Vallitalea guaymasensis: one gene and its partner. Each later gene encodes a partner of the first gene's protein in a complex. Links are inferred from orthologs where the notes say so. Each region holds a gene or a part of one and is shown on either strand. Other genes may lie near its edges. The genes, in order: uvrA and mfd.

What was found.
Region 2: the proteins of uvrA (region 1) and mfd are in contact, whole or in part, in a crystal structure (PDB 4DFC), measured with the Escherichia coli proteins. The link is inferred for Vallitalea guaymasensis from one-to-one orthologs.

What each region holds. Positions count from the first base shown.
Region 1 is NZ_CP058561.1:3,530,756-3,543,175, forward strand. The notes cover bases 4,630-8,016. They hold uvrA (excinuclease ABC subunit UvrA), read left to right. Parts: upstream 4,630-4,984; coding sequence 4,985-7,816; downstream 7,817-8,016. Other genes in these bases: uvrB (excinuclease ABC subunit UvrB), read left to right, coding at 4,630-4,908. Outside these bases: HYG85_RS15135 (hypothetical protein), read left to right, coding at 1-1,731; HYG85_RS15140 (ubiquitin-like protein), read right to left, coding at 2,137-2,457; more of uvrB, read left to right, coding at 2,920-4,629; HYG85_RS15155 (PHP domain-containing protein), read left to right, coding at 8,303-9,010; NADH-quinone oxidoreductase subunit NuoE, read left to right, coding at 9,477-9,956; HYG85_RS15165 ((2Fe-2S) ferredoxin domain-containing protein), read left to right, coding at 9,983-10,378; HYG85_RS15170 (NADH-ubiquinone oxidoreductase-F iron-sulfur binding region domain-containing protein), read left to right, coding at 10,401-12,194; HYG85_RS15175 (NADH-dependent [FeFe] hydrogenase, group A6), read left to right, coding at 12,238-12,420. UniProt on the Escherichia coli protein: The UvrABC repair system catalyzes the recognition and processing of DNA lesions. UvrA is an ATPase and a DNA-binding protein. A damage recognition complex composed of 2 UvrA and 2 UvrB subunits scans DNA for abnormalities.
Region 2 is NZ_CP058561.1:2,725,577-2,738,641, reverse strand. The notes cover bases 8,840-12,871. They hold mfd (transcription-repair coupling factor), read right to left. Parts: upstream 12,556-12,871; coding sequence 9,040-12,555; downstream 8,840-9,039. Other genes in these bases: HYG85_RS12045 (class D sortase), read right to left, coding at 12,684-12,871; HYG85_RS12055 (peptidylprolyl isomerase), read right to left, coding at 8,840-8,934. Also shown: tRNA lysidine(34) synthetase TilS, read right to left, coding at 1-369; spoIIE (stage II sporulation protein E), read right to left, coding at 834-3,209; HYG85_RS12090 (FtsB family cell division protein), read right to left, coding at 3,965-4,267; spore cortex biosynthesis protein YabQ, read right to left, coding at 4,332-4,820; sporulation protein YabP, read right to left, coding at 4,828-5,109; HYG85_RS12075 (RNA-binding S4 domain-containing protein), read right to left, coding at 5,264-5,503; HYG85_RS12070 (HU family DNA-binding protein), read right to left, coding at 5,596-5,874; mazG (nucleoside triphosphate pyrophosphohydrolase), read right to left, coding at 5,981-6,787; spoVT (stage V sporulation protein T), read right to left, coding at 7,015-7,566; more of HYG85_RS12055, read right to left, coding at 7,780-8,839; more of HYG85_RS12045, read right to left, coding at 12,872-13,065. UniProt on the Escherichia coli protein: Couples transcription and DNA repair by recognizing RNA polymerase (RNAP) stalled at DNA lesions. Mediates ATP-dependent release of RNAP and its truncated transcript from the DNA, and recruitment of nucleotide excision repair machinery to the damaged site.

The DNA of each region.
Region 1 (12,420 bases):
ACTGAAAATGTTTTTAATGAACAATGTGTAAACTTTGAAACCATTTTAGAGAATGAAAAGGGATTTGATGAAATTTATAATCAATATATCTATGTTAGAGAAAATCAAAATAATAGATTTTTTTTATATACAAATGGTTGGAATGCATTACTTACAGATGATAATCTAGACTTATTTTTAACCATTTTAATTTTAATTTTAGTTACTCCTGTATTTTGTTATGAGTATGACAACAAAATGGATACTTTAGTATTGACATCAATAAAGGGCAAAAAAAATTATTCGGTGCATAAAACAATATTTGTTTTTTGTATTGTTGCTTTTTTATGTATTACAACCTTTATACTGAAATTTGTTTTTGTTAATCAGAAGTATAGTCTTGTGAATGGTAATTATCCTCTTCAAAGCCTTTCGTATTTTGGTACAGGGACAAAAAGTATATCCCTTATACAAACTTTTTTTGCTGTAAGCGGATTAAAGTTATTTGGTTTTCTCTTTTTTGCAATACTTATTATGTTTGTATCTGTGATTGTAAAAAAATATTCATTAGCAGTATTTATATGTGCTGCTTTTATATTAATCCCCTATTTTGGTTTTGATTTGGGACTAATATATTCTTTTCCTTTACCACTTTCTTTTATGTTAGGAGTACGTTTTTTTAAAGGGTATGAGTATCAAATAGATTTTTTTACACAAGAAAAAGTTGCTATTTTTAAAGAAATAAGTAATACGACATTATTAATTTTTTTAGTTAGTGCAATTTGTTTGTGTATTATTATGTTAAAAGTAATAAACAAAAATAACAAAAATATTTGGAACAAAATACATATAAAAAAAATAAAACAAGTAACAGTAATACTAATATCTTGTATTTTAATATTGAACTTAAGTGGTTGCTCAAAGACAAACATTAATGAATCGTGTGTATTTAATACAAATACAAGAAGATCTTATGAAAGTGAAAAATATCGGTACTATGTAGATGAATCAGATTTGGAAAATATAAGACTTGTGTTTGAAGATAAAGCAACAGGTGAGAAAAATGACCTGGTCAGAAATCCTATAAAGGAACTTATTAAAGAAGAAATGATGATTTTTGGAAAAGACTCTTTTGTTTATTATATAAAATACAATATTGATAAATCTAAGAATCCACATCTTGGTGGTGTAACTAGTAAAATAACAGTTGTAGAACTTGATACTAAAACATTTAATGAGAAAATAATTTTTGAGAAGAATAATTTTTTTATACGTAATGATAGTTTTATTGGATTAGGTGATTCGCAAAATAAACAGTGGCAATTCTTAAAAGGGGTGTCAGCATTTTTTCTTGATAGAGAATATTTGTATTTTGTAATGAGTAATACCGTGAAACGAGTAAATAGAAAAACGGAAAAGATAAGTAGTATAGATATCCCTACTAATAAAAATATAGCTTATGACGGAAGATTTATTTATTATATAGGTGATAAACTAATATTATCAAAATACGATACGGTTACAGAAACACATGTAAAAATGTCAGATATAGTTACAACATATTTTTTATTAACAGATACAAAGATTTTGTTTATTAATCGTTTGGATAATAGTAATATCTATTCTGCTGATTTGCATGGAAATATTATTGGGGAAATATCTGGTGAACCAGCACTTTGGTTTTCTTGTGATGAGGACTATATTACTTATAAAAATAAAATAGATTTAAAAGAATATCATGTTAAATATTAGTTCAGGCAGAAAAAAATATCTTCATATGCAAGAGTTATTGTCGTTTTCAACTTTGGAACGGGTCAATAACTTTTTTATTTATATTTTATCAAGTAGTCAGTTAATTATTTGGATAAAAATGAAAAATGTATTGGTATAAATTAAATCATGGCGTATACTTAATAAACCAAAAGTATAGATAGAATGTTATGAACTTGAAGGAACTAGTCAATACATGTATCATATAAGTATGGAATATAACTTCATTTTGTTTGCCCTTAACAATGATTTAATATATCTCCAGTTTAAGATATAAAAAGACCTTCATCTATTAGTTTAAAATCTAATGGATTGAGGTCTTTAGAAAATTTAACAAGGTAACTCAATTTTATTGATTTAAGTTCGTTACTTAAACTGTTTAATATGTCATAAACGACTATAGTACCTTATAACTAAACTCAATTTAGAGTATTTTTGGATATTATAGTCAGATAAACATCGCCCATCTTCTAAATATTTTCCTGCATAATAAAGTTTTTGGTAATCTTTAGAGATCCCTTCTCTACATTGAATCATATATTTTACATACTCAATTGTAAAAGTTGGATCATATGGTAATACAATATACTTGCCTGATAAAGTCAATACATAAAACTCAGGGTCAGTTAGTTGTGCTTGAGATGATACATTCGATAAATTTAATAAGAGTAAAAATGCCATTGTTAATGTAATAATACGTTTTTTCATTTGATTTCATCCTTTCATTTTCATATATATATTGTATTTATGAGTAAATACAATATATTGGGAATTGAATATCATTAATAATAAAAATATAACATAATATTTAAAAGTTGTAAATAAATATGAAAAGATAATTTATAATAATACTATAATCTCATCTAAAACTATATTTTATAATTTAATTGAAGCTTTTTGACTGGTCCAATCTAATAATATAATGAGCTAATAAAATATTGGATAAATTTTGCACAAACATATGTTTGCTTTTTTTTGCTAATATGATATAATGGTTAAGACTAAAATAATGATTGTTTATATACATATATATTATGTTTTTGATAATTAGTATAAGATGGTAATTATTTTTATTTAACTTATGATATTAGCTTAATAAGATTGAATTAATTATCTATAAATACTAGGATAATTGATTTGATGTGCAAATACTGAGATAGAGGTGATAATATGTCAAAATTTGAAATTCATTCAGAGTTTAATCCTACAGGAGATCAACCTCAAGCTATTAAAAAATTGGCTAAGGGATTTCAAGATGGTAATAAATTCGAGACTTTACTAGGAGTCACAGGTTCAGGGAAAACATTTACTATGGCGCATATTATAAAAGAATTAAAAAAGCCAACTTTGATTATGGCGCATAATAAAACATTAGCCGCCCAACTGTATAGTGAATTCAAAGAGTTTTTTCCAAATAATGCTGTTGAATACTTTGTAAGTTATTATGATTATTATCAGCCAGAAGCATATGTCCCTCATACAGATACTTTTATAGAAAAAGACTCATCAATCAATGAAGAAATAGATAAACTAAGACACTCCGCTACAGCATCCTTAGCAGAAAGAGACGATGTTATTATTGTAGCCAGTGTATCATGTATATATGGACTTGGTAGTCCAATAGATTACAAAAATATGGTACTTTCCTTAAGACCTGGTATGACAAAAGACAGAGATGAAATATTGAGGAAACTAGTGGATATTCAATATATGAGAAATGATATGAACTTTGTCAGAGGTACTTTTAGAGTTAGAGGCGATGTCATTGAAGTATTTCCTGCCGCTTCTTCTGACAGAGCAGTGAGAATTGAATTATTTGGAGATGAAATAGATAGGATAACAGAAATCAACGTGATTACTGGTGAAATACTAGGTTATATGGAACATATAGCCATATTTCCTGCGTCTCATTATGTAATTGAAACAGACAAAATAGAAAGAGCTATAAACTCTATAGAAAAAGAAAAAACAGAAGTGGTTAAGTCATTTAGAGAAAATGACAAGTTATTAGAAGCCCAAAGAATTGCACAAAGAACTAATTATGATGTGGAAATGATCAGAGAAACAGGATTCTGTTCAGGTATAGAAAACTACTCAAGGCATTTGACTGGTTTACCACCAGGGGCTCCTCCACACACTCTTTTTGATTATTTTCCTGATGACTTTTTACTTATTATAGATGAATCTCATATGACGGTTCCTCAAGTAAGAGGTATGTATGCAGGTGACCAGTCCAGAAAATCAACTTTGGTAGAGTATGGATTTAGATTACCTTCAGCTAAAGATAATAGACCTCTCAATTTTCAAGAATTTGAAAGTAAGTTAAATCAAGTATTGTTTGTTTCAGCAACACCAGGACCATATGAATATGACCATAAGCAATTAATGGCAGAACAGATAATTAGACCTACAGGTTTGTTAGACCCTAAGATAGAAGTTAAACCAGTAAGAGGTCAAATAGATGACTTAATATCCAATGTTAATAGAGAGATTGAAAATAAAAACAAGGTATTGATTACAACTTTGACAAAAAGAATGGCTGAGGACTTAACTGATTATATGAAAGAATCAGGTATACGTGTTAGGTATTTACATTCAGATATTGATACCCTTGAAAGAATAGAGATAGTACGTGATCTTAGAATGGATGTTTTTGATGTTCTTATTGGTATTAACCTGCTTAGAGAAGGATTAGATATACCAGAAATTACTTTAGTAGCTATACTTGATGCAGATAAAGAAGGTTTTTTACGTTCTGAAACTGCATTGATTCAGACAGTAGGACGTGCTGCAAGAAATGTTGAAGGTAAAGTTATTATGTATGCAGATATTATTACTGATAGTATGAATAGAGCTATTAGTGAAACTAATAGAAGAAGAAGTATTCAAAAACAGTACAATAAAGAACATAATATAATACCTGAGACCATTAATAAACCAGTAAGAGATATTATTCGTATAACTCAGGTTGCAGAATCTGAAGCAACTTATGAATTAACAAAAGATCCTGAATCCATGAGTAAAGAAGAATTAGAAGTTAAAATCCTAAAATGTTCGAAAGATATGAAACAGGCTGCTATGGATCTGCAATTTGAAAGAGCTGCACAGCTAAGAGATGAATTATACGAATTAAAAAAACAATTAAATACACTGAATTAAACTTTGCTTATATTTAATTCAATCACTATATATTACAATAAAAAACTGTATCATCATAAATTATAAGAGGTGGCGTATGGGAAAAGATGTAATCACCATAAAAGGTGCAAGAGAACATAATCTAAAGAACGTAGACTTAACTATTCCAAGAGATAAATTCGTTGTATTTACTGGACTTAGTGGTTCAGGGAAATCTTCTTTAGCATTTGATACAATATATGCTGAGGGGCAAAGAAGATATGTAGAATCATTATCTGCCTATGCAAGACAGTTTTTGGGTCAAATGGAAAAACCGGATGTTGATAATATAGAAGGTCTATCACCAGCTATATCAATAGATCAAAAGACTACAAGCAGAAATCCAAGATCTACAGTAGGAACAGTTACAGAAATATATGATTACTTAAGATTACTTTATGCAAGAGTAGGAATACCTCATTGTCCAAAGTGTGGAAAAGTTATCAATAGACAGACAGTTGACCAAATGGTAGATGTAATAATGAAATTACCAGAAAGAACTAAGATAATGATAATGGCTCCAGTAGTCAGAGGTAGAAAAGGTCAACATATCAAACTTTTGGATCAGGCTAAGAAGAGTGGATATGTAAGAGCTAAGATAGATGGTAACATGTATGAATTAACAGAAGAAATATTATTAGAAAAAAATAAAAAGCATACTATAGAAATAGTAATAGACAGATTGATAGTAAGAGAAGGGATAGAAAAAAGATTGACTGACTCTATTGAAACAGTTATGAAATTGACTGGTGGATTATTAGTTATAGATGTAATTGATGGACAACCAATGTCATTCAGCCAAAACTTTTCATGTCCTGACTGTAATATAAGTATAGATGAAATTGAACCAAGACTATTTTCATTCAACAATCCTTTTGGTGCTTGTCCAGAATGTCATGGTTTAGGTTTCAAAATGAAGTTTGACCCTGAATTAATAATTCCTAACCAAAAGCTAAGTATAGTAGATGGAGCTATTGTTGCCCCTGGTTGGGCTTCGGCTTCTAATGAAGAAAGTTATGTAAGAAGAATGTTTGAAGCATTAGGTAAAAAATATAAGTTTAAGATTACTACACCATATGAAAAATATTCTGATGAAGTAAAAGATATTATCATGTATGGTACCAAAGGCGAGAAATTCATAGTCAAGTACAAATCAGATAAAGGTATGGGACAATATGAAACTGTATTTGAAGGATTGGTTCAAAGTCTCCATCGAAGATACAAGGAGACTACATCTGATTATATGAAGCAAGAATATGAGTCTTTTATGACCAATACCCCATGTAATGCTTGTAATGGTGCAAGATTGAATCCTATAGCTCTAGCAGTTACACTTGGAGGTAAAAATATATCACAGGTCACAGAGATGTCAATAAGAGATATCAAAGATTTCTTTGACAATATTCAATTAACTGACAGGCAGCTTATAATTGGGGAACAAATCCTAAAAGAAGTTAATGCTAGAATAGGATTCCTAGTGAATGTAGGTCTTGATTATCTATCATTATCTCGTTCAGCTGGTACATTATCAGGTGGGGAAGCTCAGAGAATCAGATTAGCTACACAGATAGGATCAGGATTAGTAGGTGTGGTATATATTTTGGATGAGCCCAGCATAGGATTACATCAGAGGGATAATGAAAAATTACTGCATACATTGAAAAGACTAAAAAAATTAGGAAATACATTGATTGTAGTGGAACATGACGAAGAAACCATGTTTGAAGCAGATTATATAGTAGATATTGGTCCAAGAGCAGGAGAGCATGGTGGTGAAATTGTTGCTGAAGGTACAGCAGAAGAAATCATGAAAATTGAGGACTCAATAACTGGTGCATATCTAAGTGGAAGAAAAAAAGTGGAAGTTCCACAAGTCAGAAGAGCTACCAACGGAAAATGGATTAATATAAAAGGTGCTTCCCAGAATAACTTAAAGAATATCAATATAGATATTCCTCTTGGGATTTTTACTTGTGTTACAGGAGTTTCAGGCTCTGGTAAAAGTTCTTTCGTAAATGAAATACTATATAAAAGATTGGCTAGAGACTTGAACAGAGCAAAGATGAAACCTGGTAAACATAAGAATATGTTAGGATTAGAACATCTAGATAAGGTAATAGCTATAGATCAATCACCTATTGGTAGAACGCCTAGGTCTAACCCTGCTACTTATACAGGAGTTTTTGACCATATTAGAGATATATTTGCAAGTACAGCTGAAGCTAAAATGAGAGGATATCAAAAAGGAAGATTCAGTTTCAATGTAAAAGGTGGTCGTTGTGAAGCCTGTAAAGGTGATGGTATAATCAAGATAGAGATGCATTTTTTACCAGACGTTTATGTACCATGTGAAGTGTGTCATGGTAAAAGATATAACAGGGAAACATTAGAAGTTAAATATAAAGGTAAAAACATATCAGAAGTCTTGAATATGACAGTTGAAGAAGCTCTTACCTTCTTTGAAAATATACCTAGGATCAAGAAAAAGCTTCAAACACTTTATGATGTTGGATTATCATATATTAGATTAGGACAACCATCAACAACATTGTCAGGAGGAGAAGCTCAAAGGGTTAAACTGGCTACTGAATTAAGTAAAAGAAGCACAGGTAAAACCATGTATATACTTGATGAACCAACAACTGGTCTCCATTTTGAAGATGTTAATAAATTGATTACAATATTACAACGTTTAGTTGATGGAGGAAATTCAGTTCTTGTAATTGAGCATAACCTGGATGTTATCAAAACTGCAGATTATATTATAGATTTAGGACCAGAAGGTGGCGACAAAGGTGGTTTGGTTATAGCAAAAGGAACACCTGAAAAAGTAGTAAAATGTAAAAAGTCCTATACTGGTCAATTCCTGAAGAAAGTTTTAAGTAAATAATTTAATACAACCGTTAATAATATGTATCATAATCAATATATTATTAGCGGTTTTTATTTTGCGTAAATAAGTAAAATTATTAAAATTAAATAATTTAGTATAATCGGTTATTTAATTAAAGAAAACTGATTACTAGACCTAAATTAATAAAATTAATTTTGCTGAATCATATATGATATTAATTTTAAAAATAATTATTTCACAATATTTAATATAAAAAAGTTAAAAAATAATATTCTTAAGGAAAAAAACAATATGGAACAAGTAAAAAGAACTAATTTTAGATGGAAGTAATTTACTTAATATATTGTGTTTTTTTGTTGAAAAACTCTATTTTCATGGTATAATAAAAAGTGTTATATAAAACAATAGTAGAATATAGTTTCTTTACATTTATTTCTATTTTTGTTATAATAACAGGGATGTGTGTTTGTCGAAATTGATAAAATATTAACAAAAAATATAGACTATATTTGGAGCGGATTTATGAAATTATACTATGATTTTCATATTCATACAGCTCTTTCGCCTTGCGGAGAAGATAGCATGACACCTAATAACATTGTGAACATGTCTTTGATTAATGAATTAGATGCCATAGCTATAACTGACCATAATTCTGCAGAAAATGTCGAAGCAGTAATTAAAGTAGCTAAGGGGAAAGATATTATTGTTGTTCCAGGAATTGAGATAGAAACAAAAGAAGAAATACATGTGGTAGGATTGTTCCCTGACATTGAGAGTGTATACAATGTTCAAAGCAAACTATATAGTAAATTACCTTATATCAAGAATAAATCTACTGTTTTTGGACATCAATATGTTTTGGATGAGAATGATGACATTATAAAAGAACTGGACAAACTTCTACTAACATCTGTGGCAATGTCATTAAACGAAGTTATAGATTTGATACATGACAACAATGGAATAGCAATACCTGCTCACATTGATAGACCAAGTTATAGTATATTAGCTAATATAGGATTTATACCAGACGATTTGAATACTTCTATACTCGAGATTTCTAGATTTTCTAACTTAGATACTTATAGACAAAAATACAAAGACTATCATATAATACAATCTTCAGATGCTCATGAATTAGGGTATATTGGAATTAAAAAAAATTCATTAGAAGTTAATGAAAAAAATATAGAATCAATATTTAACGCACTCAAACAATATGAATAGATAAGAAAATAATTTGAACTAATTTTATAAAGTGAATTGTTAACAATAATTAATATTATTAAGGGAAAGTCGTAGTACTTATAAATATTCATTAATGGTTGTAATAATAACAATTCCAGTTCAATTTATATATATACTAATGTGTTGGATTGATGTATTTTCTAATGTTATTAATTAAACACATTATTGCATATTTAAACATGAGAATTTTAATAGACTTTCCTTTTTAAGTTTAATAAGCATTATACTTTATTAAATAAGGTTAAATATCCCTACCATTTTGTTATCTTAATTGAAGAATACTTGAATACTTGTAAAACTTGTAGAAAAAACATGATATTTATGATTTAACCCCATAAAATGGTAATAATGCAGCTTTTCGTGTTAAATATATAACTTTGGTTTATAATTAATAAATTAATATAATTTGTTAATCATTTACATTATATAATAAGGAGGTAAGCAAATGGCAGCTAATTCAGCATTAACAGATGAAAAGTTCCAAGAATTGGAGCAGTATATTGATGCAATGCCAACTACAAAAGGAGAACTAATACGTGTTTTACATAAAGCACAAGATATTTTTGGATATTTACCAGAAGAAGTTCAAAAATTTGTAGGAAAAAAATTAAAAATATCAACAGCAAAAGTATTTGGAGTAGTTACATTCTATTCTTATTTCACAATGATTCCAAAAGGTGAATTTAACATTTCAATATGTATGGGTACAGCTTGTTATGTTAGAGGTGCTGAAGATGTTTTGAACGAACTAAAAAAAGAATTAGATATTGAAGTTGGTGAAACAACACCAGATGGTAAATTTTCACTACAATCACTCCGTTGTGTAGGGGCTTGTGGACTTGCTCCAGTTGTTATGGTTGAAGATAAAGTCTATGGTCGTGTAACACCAGATATGGTCAAAGATATTCTTGCAGAATACAAATAATTGTATTTTAAAAAGGAGGAAAAAAAATGGCAAAGATTAAATCTTTTGATGAACTTAAAAAAATCAAGGAAAAAGTTCAATCAAATGTAGAATTAAGAGAAAAAGGCGAAAACATTGATAATTTAATACAAATAAAAGTTGCTATGGCTACATGTGGTATTGCATCTGGTGCTAGAGAAGTAATGAATTTCCTAATTGATGAATTAGCAAAAGAAGGCATTAACAACGTAGTTGTAACACAAACTGGTTGTATGGGATATTGTTATGCAGAACCAACAATTGAATTAACTATGCCAAATAGTGAACCAGTTGTATATGGTGATGTAACAATAGAAAGAGCAAAAGAGGTTATTGAAAAACATATTAAAAATGGCGAGTTAATTGATGGAATAATCCCTGTAACTCATAAAACTATTGAATAAAAAAAGTTAGGAGGCTTAAAAGATGTCTAACTATAAAATGCATATATTGGTTTGCGGAGGTACAGGATGTATATCTGCAAAATCCGAGGAAATAGTTGATAATCTAAAGGAACAACTAAAAATCAACAACATGGACAGCGAGGTTAAAGTACTAAAAACTGGTTGTTTTGGTTTCTGTGAAAAAGGTCCAGTTGTAAAAATATTGCCAGATAATACATTCTATGTTCAAGTACAACCAGAAGATGCTGAAGAGATCGTAAAAGAGCATATTGTAAAAGGTAGAAAAGTAGGAAGATTATTATTTGAAGATCCTGAAACACAAGCAAAAGTTAGTGATTCTAAGAATATGGATTTCTATAAAAAACAAATGCGTATTGCACTTAGAAACTGTGGATTTATAGATCCAAGTAATATTGATGAATATATTGCACGTGATGGATATCACGCTTTAGGTAAAGTATTAACTGAAATGACTCCTAGCGATGTAATCAATGTTGTTAAAGAGTCAGGACTTAGAGGCCGTGGAGGCGGAGGATTCCCTACAGGCTTAAAATGGGAATTTGCTAGTAAATATGAAGCAGATCAAAAATATGTAGTATGTAATGCTGACGAGGGGGACCCAGGTGCATTCATGGACCGTTCTATCTTAGAAGGAGACCCACACAGTATTGTTGAGGCTATGTCTATTTGTGGTTACTCAATTGGAGCGACTAAAGGTAAAGTTTATATTCGTGCAGAATATCCACTTGCAATTAAGAGATTACAAAAAGCTATTGATGATGCTAGAGAAGCAGGATTATTAGGTACTGATATAATGGGTACTGGATTTGAATTTGATATAGAACTTACATATGGGGCGGGAGCATTCGTATGTGGTGAAGAAACAGCACTTATACATTCTATGGAAGGTCAACGTGGAGAACCAACTACTAAACCACCATTTCCAGCAGAATCTGGATATTGGGGCAAACCAACAAATGTTAATAATGTAGAAACATTTGCTAATATCCCAGTTATCATATTAAAAGGTGCAGATTGGTTTAATAAGATCGGTACAGAAAAATCAAAAGGAACAAAAGTATTTGCCTTAGCAGGTAAAATTAATAACGTTGGACTTATTGAAGTTCCTATGGGAACAACTCTAAGAGAAGTTATCTATGATATTGGTGGAGGAATCAAGAACGGTAAGAAGTTCAAGGCTGTTCAAACAGGTGGACCATCAGGTGGATGTTTAACAGAAAAAGACTTAGATACACCTATTGATTTCGATAACTTAATTGCCAAAGGATCAATGATGGGTTCAGGTGGTATGATTGTTATGGACGAAGATAACTGTATGCCAGCCGTAGCCAAATTCTATCTTGAGTTTACTGAAGAAGAATCTTGTGGTAAATGTACACCTTGTCGTGTAGGTACTAAGCGTTTATCTGAGTTATTAGAATTAATAACTTCTGGAAAAGGTACAATGGAGCATTTAGATGAGCTTAAGAGATTAAGCCGTGTAATTAAAGATACAGCTCTTTGTGGATTAGGACAAACAGCACCTAACCCAGTGTTATCTACATTGGATGTATTCTGGGATGAGTACGTAGCTCATGTAAAAGATAAAGAATGCCCAGCAGGTAACTGTAAGGATTTATTGAAATATTACATTCAAGAAGATAAATGTATTGGTTGTACAGCATGTTCAAGAGTCTGTCCAGTTGGTGCAATTACAGGAACTGTTAAAAACCCACATACTATCGACCAAGATAAATGTATCAAATGTGGTGCTTGTATGGATAAGTGTAAATTCGGAGCGATTATTAAGAAATAAATAAAAGTGAATTCTTTAGAATCTAGAAAAGGAGTGTAACCTAATGTCAGAGGTAAAAATTACTATTGATGGTAAAGAAGTACAGGTACCAAAAGGTAGTACTATATTAGATGCTGCTAAAAAGTTAGGCATTGATATTCCAACATTATGTCATTTAGACTTGCATGATACAAAAATGGTTAATAAAACAGCTTCATGTCGTATATGTGTAGTAGAAGTTGAAGGT
Region 2 (13,065 bases), 810 kb from region 1 along the record:
GATCTTGGTACCACTAAATTCTTTACTTGCATCTGAAAAAACTTGATATCTTACTTTCCTACCCATTTCTTCTTCGGATAGCTTATTTTCTTTTGCTAACTTTTTAACATTAAAATAATACACATGACATACAATACCTCTTTCATCGCAGAATTTTTCTACGAACTTTGCATCTTCATCTGCATCTTCTCCTCTAATACCATGTTGAACATGTACAACATGTAAATCTATATCCAACTTACTTTTCAAACTATATAGCATATGTAATAAACATATGGAGTCAGCTCCACCTGATACACCAATGATGATATTATCACCTTTGTCAATCATATTGAACTTTTGGATAGTGTTTAACACCTTATCTACCATACATCTTTACATCCTTTATAATTTCTGTTTAGCCATAAATAAGTGACTCTTTTAATATACTAGACTTGTTCAAATAAATCAATAGTCAAGTTAAATCTTTGTTATATATGCTTCATTATTAACAGTTTGTTAATATCTTGTATACATCTAACAGTCGCTCCAATAGTATAGGGGGATATTCCGTCAGCTAATTAAACGTCCATGTTAATTAAATAATTCTGGACATCGAATCCATTATTATTTCTGACAGTCCAGTAGGGCTGTCAGGTTAAATGCTGAGTTCGCCGTCCATGGCTCATTGCTCCATATTCCCCTATACTATTTACGCTCGATATTCAAATAATATTTATAGGAGCTTACTGTAGTATAACAACTATTTCATGTGCTAAAATAGTGTTTTCCGATAAGATTAAAAGCGGAGAAAACCTTTAATATTTCTCCGCTATTAGTACTTATAATAATAATTATCCCGCTTTTTCCCATATTCTCATGACCAGTACAGTCATATCATCTTTCAACATACCTCCTGTCTTTTCTCTGGCTGCTTCTAATATGTAATCAGCCATATCCTGTGGATTTCTACTATCCAATTTATGTAGAGACTCCTCTACCCACTTCTCTTTATCAATTTCCTCATCCTCACAATCTAATATTCCATCTGTAACCATTATGACCATATCGCCATTTCTTAGATTCTTGGTAGTTGATTCACTTTCTATTTCATTCAACATTCCCATAGGGAGAGATGTTGATTTTACTACCTCCACTTTATTTCCTCTCTTTATGAATGACGATGCAGCCCCAATTTTCACAAATTCACATACACCCGTATATCTATCAACTAAACCCATATCCAGAGTTGAAAAAGTTTGTTCACTAGATTTTAATACAAGTATTGAATTTATCATTTTTATTGCTGTTTCACCATCGAATCCCGCTTCCAGCAATTGTTCCAACAATTCAATAGCAGCTTTACTTTCTTTGAAAGCTTTCAATCCTGTACCCATTCCATCTGAGAGTGCAACGATATCTTGTCCTTTCGGCAGATTCAAAAAGGTATAACTGTCACCGGATATATCTTTATAGTCCTTACTGGCTCTAGCAACCCCTTTTGCTATTCTGTAAACCTCACTTTCAATAAATTTCACTTGACAATACTTACTCCCGTTAATATATTTGCACCCTTCTTCTAATCTCATTTTTTTCTTGGTGAATTTATTAATTACAGGAGTTATATCTTTCATGCTTTTCGTTTTATCTCCATCATATTTTATTTTGAGACTTACTTCCATCCTTTGATTCCTTGCTTTATATACCACCACATCTTTAACAAGTATATCGTCCTTTTTTAATTCCTCAGAAATTTTATTTTCCAAATCTGTATTAAACTCTATATTCTTATATAAATTATTCCCTAACTTGTCAATGATATCTGCAACGGAATAAAACTGCTGGGATATTAGTTGTCTGTTTTCAGCAATTTTATTTTCCCAAGTTAGATTTATTTTATATAATTCAAATAATCTATTTGTTGTTATGATGAATTCCTTTGGCTTTATACATTTTTTAATAAAGACTTCAGGAATATCTTCTTCAGTTATCTGATTTTTATTTTCTACAGCGGAAAAAATACTAAATACTGTTCTATATGTATCGTAAAACTCTTTTTGCCAGCACATTTTGCACATGCTACAGTCTTTACATACTTTTTCCGCTACATCATCTAAGAGTTTATTCACCTCCTCAGTTGTTAGATTCACTCTCCTTTCAGATATATGTTCAAAAGTCTTAGCAATATTTTGAAAAGAATCGGAAAAATTATTTAACTTCTCACTTATGATTCCTTGTACTTTATCTATATATTTATCCTCTTCTATTGAGGTTTTTTTCATTGAATATATCTGCTCTTGTTCGTTGGGCAATATAGCAAATATACCTACACTTACAATCAAGGCTTTTACTATCTGGAAATCCAGGTTAAGGGGAGATATGAAATACCATAAACCAATTGTACCTAGAGAGAATCCTATTATACTACCTACTTTCCCTAATTCCCGAAATAGCGCTGACAGTATTCCAACCATACCAAATATACCTATTATCTCCGGTTCATATCTACCCATTAGAACTAATACTATTCCAGATATCACACCTATTATGGCACCTGTACCAATTCCGTGCCTATATCCTAGAATCAAGATAACTGAGAATATCCAGATTTCTATGAATCCTAATCCCATAACAGTTATGTCAGCTATACCAGCAACTGCTGTACCCATTATTATGGCTTCACTGATCAATATTTCATTAGTTGCTTTTTTATCTTCTTCGTGCTCAAACAAATATTTGAGTCCACGCCCATATATCAATACCAATGAAAATATAGAAGCACTTTCTAATAATGAAACAAGCATATTATTGAATACGTTGTTTTGTATGATTCCAGCAGTGATCGTAATAATCAAACAGCTGGTTGCAGCTATCACCCCCTCGTGGACCAGCAAGGGTTTCTTGCCTTTTATATCTAAAATAGAATTTACCGATACTATGAGTATCATAATTAGTGCATATTTCAATGCATCTATTATAGGCATAGCAGTAAGTAAACCTATCAAAACTGAAAAGAACATCCATATCCGATTTTTCTTATCAATATATACCGCTGAAAAGTATGCCATTGCCATAGGATTCATATTATTAAAAATTACTGCCCTACCCATCATTAGACCTACAGCATACATAAAAATTAATTTTAGTATTTTTAATCCTTCTTTTTGTATTTTATCTTTTTTGGATATCATCATCCTAGTTTGTCCTATTGTAATGTTAGTTTTATCCATAATACTCTCCTCCCCTTCTCAAAAAATTATTTAATTATGATTAATCACTGGTGGACTAATCCAATCATCTCTTGGTGAGAACTAATTATATATGATGCAAATGGAATTGTTTGTCATAACTTGTATCCAAAATAAAAAAACTTTTAGACAAATTTTCTCATGAATAGGTTAATTATCGAATAGAGGTGGGTTATTATGTTTATAGGTGGGTAAGGGTCGTGGAGATAGTATAGGGAAATATTACGTCAGCCCGTTAAACGTCCGTGTTTAAAGGGCTGAGTTCGCCGTCCATGGCTCACTGCTTCATATTCCCCTATACTATCTCCACTCGGTGTTTTAATCATTAGTATAAGCTTATAAACATAAGGTGGTTGAAGGTGTGAAATAACGGGCTTATTTAATTTATTAAGCTAATTTATAATTTAATTAAATAATAATTACCTTGTACCTTTTACTTTGTAATGTAGGCTACAACCGCATTCTTTTTACTGGCTTAAGAGTGGTAAATATAGAACTAACCATATATAGTGATAATAACGACTTTTACGGCTTGTTGCCATACCTTAAAAACAGCTAGAAGCAACAAACGTAACCAGAGTGATTATCACTATATATGGTTTCAACATACAACCGTTGTCTATTTCAATCTTAATCCTTTCCGCGACAGTCTAAAACAATTAATATGTTTATCCTTAAGCCTCTAAGAATATAAAAGCTCACAAAAAAAAAGAGTATTTCCTTAAACAGGAAACCTCTTATTCTTCTTCATTTACAAATATTATTTCATCAGGTTTAACTAGTCCAAATTTTTCTCTTCCCAACTGTTCTATGTATTCATCCGATTTAATGTATTCTTTTTGTTTTAACAGGTCTATGTGTTTTTCTTCTTCTGCTTCTATTTGCTGTTCTAGCTTCATCTCATCTTTCTCTAGCTGGAGATTCTTAACATACAGTGTTGATACTCTAATACTTACGACAACGGTTAGTAGTATTAATACTAGTGTAGAAAACAATATAGCTTTTGTTTTTTTTCTTTTTCTTCTCAAGTAAACTATCATTCCTTTCTCGTAACAACATTTGTATATGCTTAAAGCTGTTTTATCATACTTTAAGTTAATATATCTATTTCTTTTTAAATATCACTTTTACGTCCTTAATAATCTTCTTATATTTTATTATCAACCATTTGCCGAATTTTTTCAAGAGTTTATATATTTTTCTGACTACAAAATTGATAGGACGAAGTAAAAGTTTTATTGGTCCTATTATTATCTTGAACAAGAATTTTACTATTTTAGCTATGAAGGAATATATTTTCATGAATATCATTAATACTAGTTTGCTTATTAAGAAGAAATAGATTATTAAGCCTAAGAATACTCCTATGTATAAGAATCCTCTTAGGACACCATTATTGTTTTTAAATATGTCCAGGAATATTATAAAGCTTCCAAATAGCCAAAATATAAAATCTTGTACATTGATAAGCCATTTAGGATGTTTTATTATTCTTCTAAGAACTCTAACTAAATCATACACAAATCCTAGAAAAAGACCACTTAGTATTGACATAATGAAGCTGATTGCTTGAGCACTTACTAAACTATTCATAAATCACCTAACCAAATAATTTTGACATAAATGATCCTTTAGACCCGTATCTAGCACCATCACTGTATTCTAAGCTTTCAATCTGCCCATCTAATTCTAATTCCTCTTTTTCTAGATTCAACCTATTAACATGTAGTTCTAAACCTTTAATGGTAAGCGTTCCCATCTCAGTCTCAACCATGACAACGTCCGTATCAAAAGATATAACATCAGAAACTCCTGTTATAGAAATTCTTTCTCTATCATTGATAACTAACCTATGGTTCATATTAGTATGCTTTTCTTCCATGTTTACCCTCCTCTTAATGTGGATTACCTATAATTCATTATATTAACCTATAGAGGGATTTATTCTAATCTAATGTGTTTTTATGGGACGTACCGTTAAAAAGATAGAAAAAGGCTGTCTCATCCATTGAAATACTATGAGGCAACCTTTCGTTCTATAGATACTTGAACATATCTTTAGCTTCATCTTTTTTGACTGTTTCCTTTACAATTAATACTTCTACCTTAACCGCTTTATTACCGAACTGAATTTCTATTATATCTCCAACAGATACTTTCGCTCCTGCTTTAGCTACTTTTTCATTGATTTTGATTCTACCTGCGTCACATGCCTCATTAGCTACGGTTCTTCTCTTGATCAACCTTGATACCTTTAGATATTTATCTAATCTCATATTACCACCTGCCTTTTAGTATATTTATATATATAATTAAACAAAAAAATCTGCACCATATAGTGCAGATTTTTAGAAATTAATTGTCTTACCTAGCGACCATTTACAGCGTCTTTTAAAGCTTTTCCAGCTTTGAATCTTGGAGCTTTTGAAGCTGCAATTTGCATTGGTTCTCCAGTTTGTGGGTTTCTACCTTCTCTTGCTGCTCTTTCAGTAACATCAAAAGTACCAAATCCAACTAATTGAATTTTGCCCCCATTACTTAACTCGTTTGAAACTACATCAATAAATGATTTTAACGCTTTTTCTGCATCTTTTTTACTTAATTCAGTTTGTTCTGCCATAGCCGTAACTAATTCAGCTTTGTTCATAATAACTCCTCCTCTACTTTAATATTATATTATTTTGAACAAAGGCGCATATATGCGCTGCTAAGAATATTCTTAGCTTTATAAACAATCGTTTAAACGATTATTCTTAATGTTCTTTAAGCTGCTCCCATAACTTGTCCAGTTCAGTCATTGTTATGTCGTTCATGCTTAAACCTTTTTGCATTACAAGGTTTTCTATTCCCTCAAATCTATTTATAAACTTTTCTGTAGCATTTGTCAAGGAAAATTCAGTATTTAATTTCAAAAACCTTGAAATATTAACCATTGAAAATAGTAAATCCCCATATTCTTCCATAATATTACAATTATCACCAATTCTCATGGCTTCCTCTAATTCTTCCAATTCCTCGTGTACCTTAGCAATGACTTGGCTTGTATCTGTAAAATCAAAACCTGCATCTCTAGCTTTTTTTTGAACTTTTACTGCTCTCATTAATGCAGGAAGAGCTTTTGGCACTTTTCTCATGTCCTCAGTATAGGAAATATTATTTTTTTCAACTTTTTTAATTTCATTCCACTTTACAGTAACTTCTTCGGGCGATTTATCTTGTTTTTCTTTGAATACATGTGGATGTCTTCTGATTAGTTTCTCACATATGCCATCAATTACATCATCAATAGTAAAATTCTCATTGTCAGTAGCTATTTGAGAATGGAATACTACGTGCAATAACATATCTCCAAGTTCTTCTTGCAGGTTTTCCATATCATTATTATCAATTGCCTCCAATACCTCATATACTTCTTCTAAGGTACCACCTCTAAGGCTTTCATGTGTTTGAACTTTATCCCAAGGACAACCTTCTTCACTTCTCAATACTCTAATGATATTTTTGAGCTCTTCAAAAGAATAATTTTTATTATTTTTGTTAATTTTTGTCACCACAATCATTCCAATCAGATAATATATAACAAATTATACCATAATATAATTTACTAATAAATAAATATTTTTTGTAGTCTATGTAAATTAGTTTAATATTATCAATTTTTTTTATTTTACTATAGGTCGCATTAAGTTATGCCTCATAGTAATATATGCTCTTATGAATAGTCATATATTACTAATATCGCAAAGATGCATTAAATAAGACTGAGTTATCTAACCCAGTCTATTTCTTATTGTTCCATCTGTTTTCCTAAAAAACCTGCTGCTGAATGAGCAAGTTTTGTTTCAACTTCACCCATTTTTATTTTACTATCCTTACTCAAGAATATGACAGCTCCTATAGCGTCACCTTCTGATATTATAGGAGTTATAACTTCTGAAATATATTCGTCGTTTTCTCCATCATATAAAATATCTATAAATTTCTTTTCATCTTTGTTAGCAAGTATTGTTTCTCTTTCAGTTATTGCTTCTTCTAATTCTTTACTTATTTGTTTTTCTAAAAATTCTCTTTTGGAGCCACCGGATACAGCGATAACTTGATCTTTATCAGATATGCATATAGTATGTCCTGTAGTTTGTGCCAAAGCTTCTGCATACTGTTTAGCGAATGTACCAAGTTCACCGATAGGTGAGTATTTTTTAAGTATTATTTCTCCATCTTTATCAGTAAATATCTCTAAGGGGTCTCCTTCTCTTATCCTTAATGTTCTTCTTATTTCTTTTGGTATAACTACTCTACCAAGATCATCTATCCTTCTTACAATACCTGTTGCTTTCAAATTATTACCTCCTTTAGATAGTCATCACAAAGCTGTCAATAATAGTATGCAACAATTTAACTATAATATTCATAATTTGACAGTTTTAAACTTAAGACCAAATACCAATTTATTCAAATTAAATTTTACTCTTATCAGCTTTGATGATGTTAATAATAAAAAAAAGAACTAAGATTACCTCTTAGTCCTTATTATTAGATATTAACATTTATTTCATTCAATGTTTTTGTCACTTATTGGATTTTCATTAATATTACCGAAAATATCTATCCTAGCCCACAAATCTTCATTCAAGTCTACAACTGTATTATTTTTCCATTCATCATATATTTTATTAAATGCACTATTTTTTAGTTGTTCTTTATATTCCTCTTTCAACTGACTTTCATATTTCTTGAATTCTTCTTCAAATTCTTTTACTTCTTCATCTGTAGGAAGAATTTTTTCTATTACTTTAAATATGTGATATCCGTAATCACTCTTCTTTATGTCACTTATCTCTCCAGGCTCTAATTCTATTAGACTCTGGAAATTATCATCTAAAAGTCTAACTGGAAGTATATATTCGCCATTATTATCTTTAGTAGATTCATCTTGTGAATATTTCTTTACTAGACTAGCGAATTCTTCGCCATCAACAGCTTTCTTATATATATCTTCTATCTCTTTCTTGGCTTTTTCTTCAATATCAGGTGATATAAGCACATATTCACCGTTGTCATTTTTCTCATGGGTCTTAATAAATATGTGTACCACTTTTAAGCTAAGCAGCATATCTTCTAGGCTACTTGATTTTAATTTTGCATAATTTTCATTTTCTAATAACTTGTTGTTCAATTCTTCTTCTTTTGGAACATATCCCTTTGTCATTTCAACAATGACCTTATTCACTAGTCTATATTCCTTAAAAGAATTGAAAATACTTTCTTTGGTTAAATGATAATTTTCTATATCTGCTTTTTCTAAATCATTATAGTATTTTAGTGCTTGGGCGTTTACATCTTTTTCTTCACTCTCAGTAATAGTTATCCCCATTTCATCTGATTTCTTTACCAAAATCTTAGTACGTATTAGATTATCAAGTACCGCTAATTTGGCAACATCTTCAGCCTTTTTCCCTCCACTAAAATCATTATGATCCCAGACATCTTCTCCACCTAATTCTTCAAACTCCATTTTAACCTGCAGTAAATATGGCATTACCTCATCAACCTTAATGTCTACATCATCAATGGCAATCAACTTATCATTGTCTTCATAGAAATTAAGTTCTTCTTTTACTTCTTTTTTACTACTACAACCCACTAAACAGAAGATGCACATGAAAAGCAGAATATACTTACTTATCAATTCATAAGTGCTTTTCATTTTTATCTCTCCTAACATAGAAATCAGTCAGCAACTTATATCATGTGGACATAGAAGTTACTAATTGTTCCCTAATTATATGTCTATCTTCATTATAGTTTAAACCTATGAATCCTTCAAATCTTTTATGTCTTGTAACACATTCTTAATATGTCTGAAAAATTGTTTTTTATCGACTCTGCTAATCTTATACGTAAAATATGGTGCTTTATTAATTGTAAAAAATAATTGATTTCGATATTTATTTAACAGCTCAGGTATTTTGTCAGGATTAATCCTAGCATCTTTTCTAGCTTCAAACTTGATGTTTTCACCTTTTTGCTCAATGTTCACGATATCAGCTTTATTGGCAACAGCTTTCATGATAGCTATATCCAATAGATTGACAACTGATTTTGGAAGGTCACCATATCTATCTTCAAGCTCTTCCTGCACATCATAATAATCTTTTTCGTCTTCTATGCTAGCAATCTTTTTATAAGCACCAAGCTTTCTTATTTCATCTTTGATATAAGTAGATGGAATGAAAGCATCAACATTCAATTCAACAGATGTTTCAAAACGTTCCTCTACTTTGTCATCACTGACTTCATGGATTGCTTCTTCTAATAGTTTACAATACAAATCATAACCAACTGATTCCATATGACCATGTTGTCTTGCTCCAAGAAGATTACCTGCTCCTCTGATTTCAAGGTCTCTCATGGCTATTTTGAAACCTGACCCAAACTCGGTAAATTCTTTTATGGCTTGTAATCTTTTTTCAGCTGTTTCTTGTAATATCTTATCTTTTTTGTACAATAAGTAAGCATATGCAACCCTGTTAGACCTTCCAACCCTACCTCTTAACTGATAAAGCTGGGACAAGCCTAATCTATCTGCATCCTGAATGATTATTGTATTGGTATTTTGAATATCAAGACCTGTTTCAATTATTGTTGTACAGACAAGTATATCAATATCACCATTAATATACTCAAACATGATATTTTCGAGTTCCCGTTCATTCATCTGTCCATGAGCAAATGCCACATTAGCTTCTGGTACCATCTTACTTATCCAGTCTGCTACTTCATCAATCTTTTTGACTCTATTGTAAACATAATATATCTGCCCGCCTCTTGACAATTCTCTATATATAGCATCTTTAATCAATTCTTCATTATGCTCAAGCACATAAGTCTGAATAGGATGTCTCTCTTCTGGCGGCTCTTCGAGCACACTCATATCCCTTATACCTATGAGACTCATATGAAGAGTTCTTGGTATAGGGGTTGCTGTTAGTGTTAATACATCTATATCTTGTTTTACTTTCTTGATTTTCTCTTTATGTGCTACTCCAAATCTCTGTTCCTCATCTATAATAAGTAATCCCAGGTCTTTGAATACAACATCTTTTGATATTATCCTATGAGTACCTATAAGTATGTCAACCAAGCCTTTTTTGGTATCATCTATTATCTTTTTCTGTTCTTTCTGACTTTTGAATCTTGATAACATCTCTACTCTTACAGGAAAATCTTTCATCCTTTGGACAAAGTTATTATAATGCTGCTGAGCTAATATGGTAGTAGGCACTAGATAAGCTACCTGTTTATCGTCTTGAACTGACTTGAATGCAGCCCTTATAGCTACTTCTGTCTTTCCATAGCCTACATCACCACAGATTAGTCTATCCATAATTTTTCTGCTTTCCATATCATTTTTGGTTTCTTCAATAGCTATCAACTGGTCATCTGTTTCTTCATATGGAAACATCTCTTCAAATTCTTTTTGCCAAACAGTATCCGTTGTGAACTCATAACCTTCTTTAGCTTGTCTTTTAGCGTATAAACCAACCAAATCTTTTGCAAGGTCTTCTACTATACCTTTAACACGGCTTTTGGTTTTCTTCCATTCACTAGTCCCTAATTTGTTTAGTTTTGGTTTCTTACCTTCTGAACCAATATATTTTTGGATAACATCCAATTGACTGGTTGATATATATAAGTTTCCTTCGTCTCTATAGGATATCTTGATATAATCTTTACTAATCCCATCAATCTCTATTTTTTCAGTTCCTCTGAAAATACCTATTCCATAATTTTCATGAACAATATAATCTCCGACTTTTAGCTCAGTGAAGCTCTCTATTTTACTTCCCTTGAACTTTTTCTTTTTAGTCTTTTTCCTTTTCTTGCTTTTACCTACTAGATCAGTCTCTGATATTATGACAAACTTAATAAGAGGATATTCAAACCCTTTGTGTAAGCTACCATAACTAACTGCAACTTTTCCTTTTGGAATCTCTGCATCCAATTTTGATAAATAGAAGGCATCTATTCCTCTATCTTTCAACTCATAAGATAGTCTTTCAGCTCTGGTCTTAGAGCCTGTAAGCAATAATGTCCTATATCTGTTATTACTCCAATACTTTAGATCCTTTTCCAAGACCTCCATACTTTTGTGATATGGATTAATTGATTTCACAGAAAAATTAACGTTGAATTTATAATTAAATCTATCTATTTTCTGCTGTAGTGTGCTCAATAAAACACATGTATAGTCTTCGAATTTTAATAATAATTCATCTATGGTTCTGAGTATTTCCGTTTGACCTTTCAATAAATAGCCTTTTTCAAATCTATTAATTATACTTTCATTGAATTCTTTTTTAGTGCTTTCCCATTTTTCATTTATTCTTGCTGGTTCATCAATATATAATAAGGTTTCTTTAGGGAAATAGTCCACAAAGGATACTGTCTCATCATAAAAATATTCAATGTATCCTTCAATACCATTAAATGTTTTTTGACTGGTAATTTTGTCCATCAAAATAGAGGTAGATTGTTTTATTCTATCTACTTCGTCTTGTTTGTTATTGGCTTCGAATGTCTTAATTAACTGGTCTCTGTCTTTTTTTATCTTATCTATTGCTTTTGCTATCTTCTCTTTGTCTACAATAACTTCTCTTGCAGGGTATATCTCTATTTCATCAACTTTGTCTATTGACCTTTGACTCTCAATGTTCATAGACCTTATGGAATCTATTTCTTCGTCCCATAACTCAATTCTATAGGCATTCTTTTCTGTAGGTGGAAATATGTCAATTATTCCGCCTCTAATAGCGAACTGTCCTTTACTTTCTACTTGAGATACTCTTTCATATCCCATGAACATAAACTTCTCACTTATCTCAGTAAGATTCCATACATCCCCTACTTTACTTTTTATTATACTGGATTCAAAAATAGACTTACCTATTAATTTATCCATCAACGCATCTATTGATAGTATGACTGTATATCCTCTGCTGTCATATAATTTCTTTATTATATTTATACGTTGCTCGATAATGTCATTACTATGTACGTCAGCACTATAAAATATAATATCTTTTGCAGGATACAGAAAAACATTGTCGTTGCTAAAAAACTTCATGTCCTCGTAAATTTCTCTAGCTCTAAGTTCGTTATACGTAATAATAAGTTTGTTTCTGTTTTCACCTAGAGCATGCATTAGATGACATTTCTCTGAGTCTATAGCTCCTGTCAGATATATTGGAGATACTTTTTTATTAATTTTTTCAAGGGCATTATTAAAAGCCTCTAAATCTCTTAAAGGTTGTACTAGTGTTTTCAAATCATCACATCCTGATTTTTCCTATATTAAGAATGTACAAAAGTAAATATATTATATTATATACCAATTATTATATAATATTTCTAGGCAATTTTAAACAATTATATATTCTTATAGTAGTATTTTGCTTAGTTATCAATCATCCCATGTATAATCAATCTATGAGTAGCACCAATAACAGGATCACATGTAATCAATGTGATGACTTTTGATTTGCTGCTACCTCTCATAACTGATACATCATCTGGTTCAACTATTTTCTTGTCGTAAACTGTATAGATGAATTCCTTTTCCTTAGTGACTATATTAATTTTATCTCCTTGTTCTAATTCATTAAGCCTATTAAAGAACACTCCATAAGTATGGCTTCTATGACCAGCTAATACTGAATTTCCAATCTCACCAAATTTTCCACTCTCTGGCATATATCCTATAGCATATTTCAAGGTTTCATGGTCAATACCATTAGCTATTGGCAGATGAACTCCTATTTTATCAATCTTAATTATG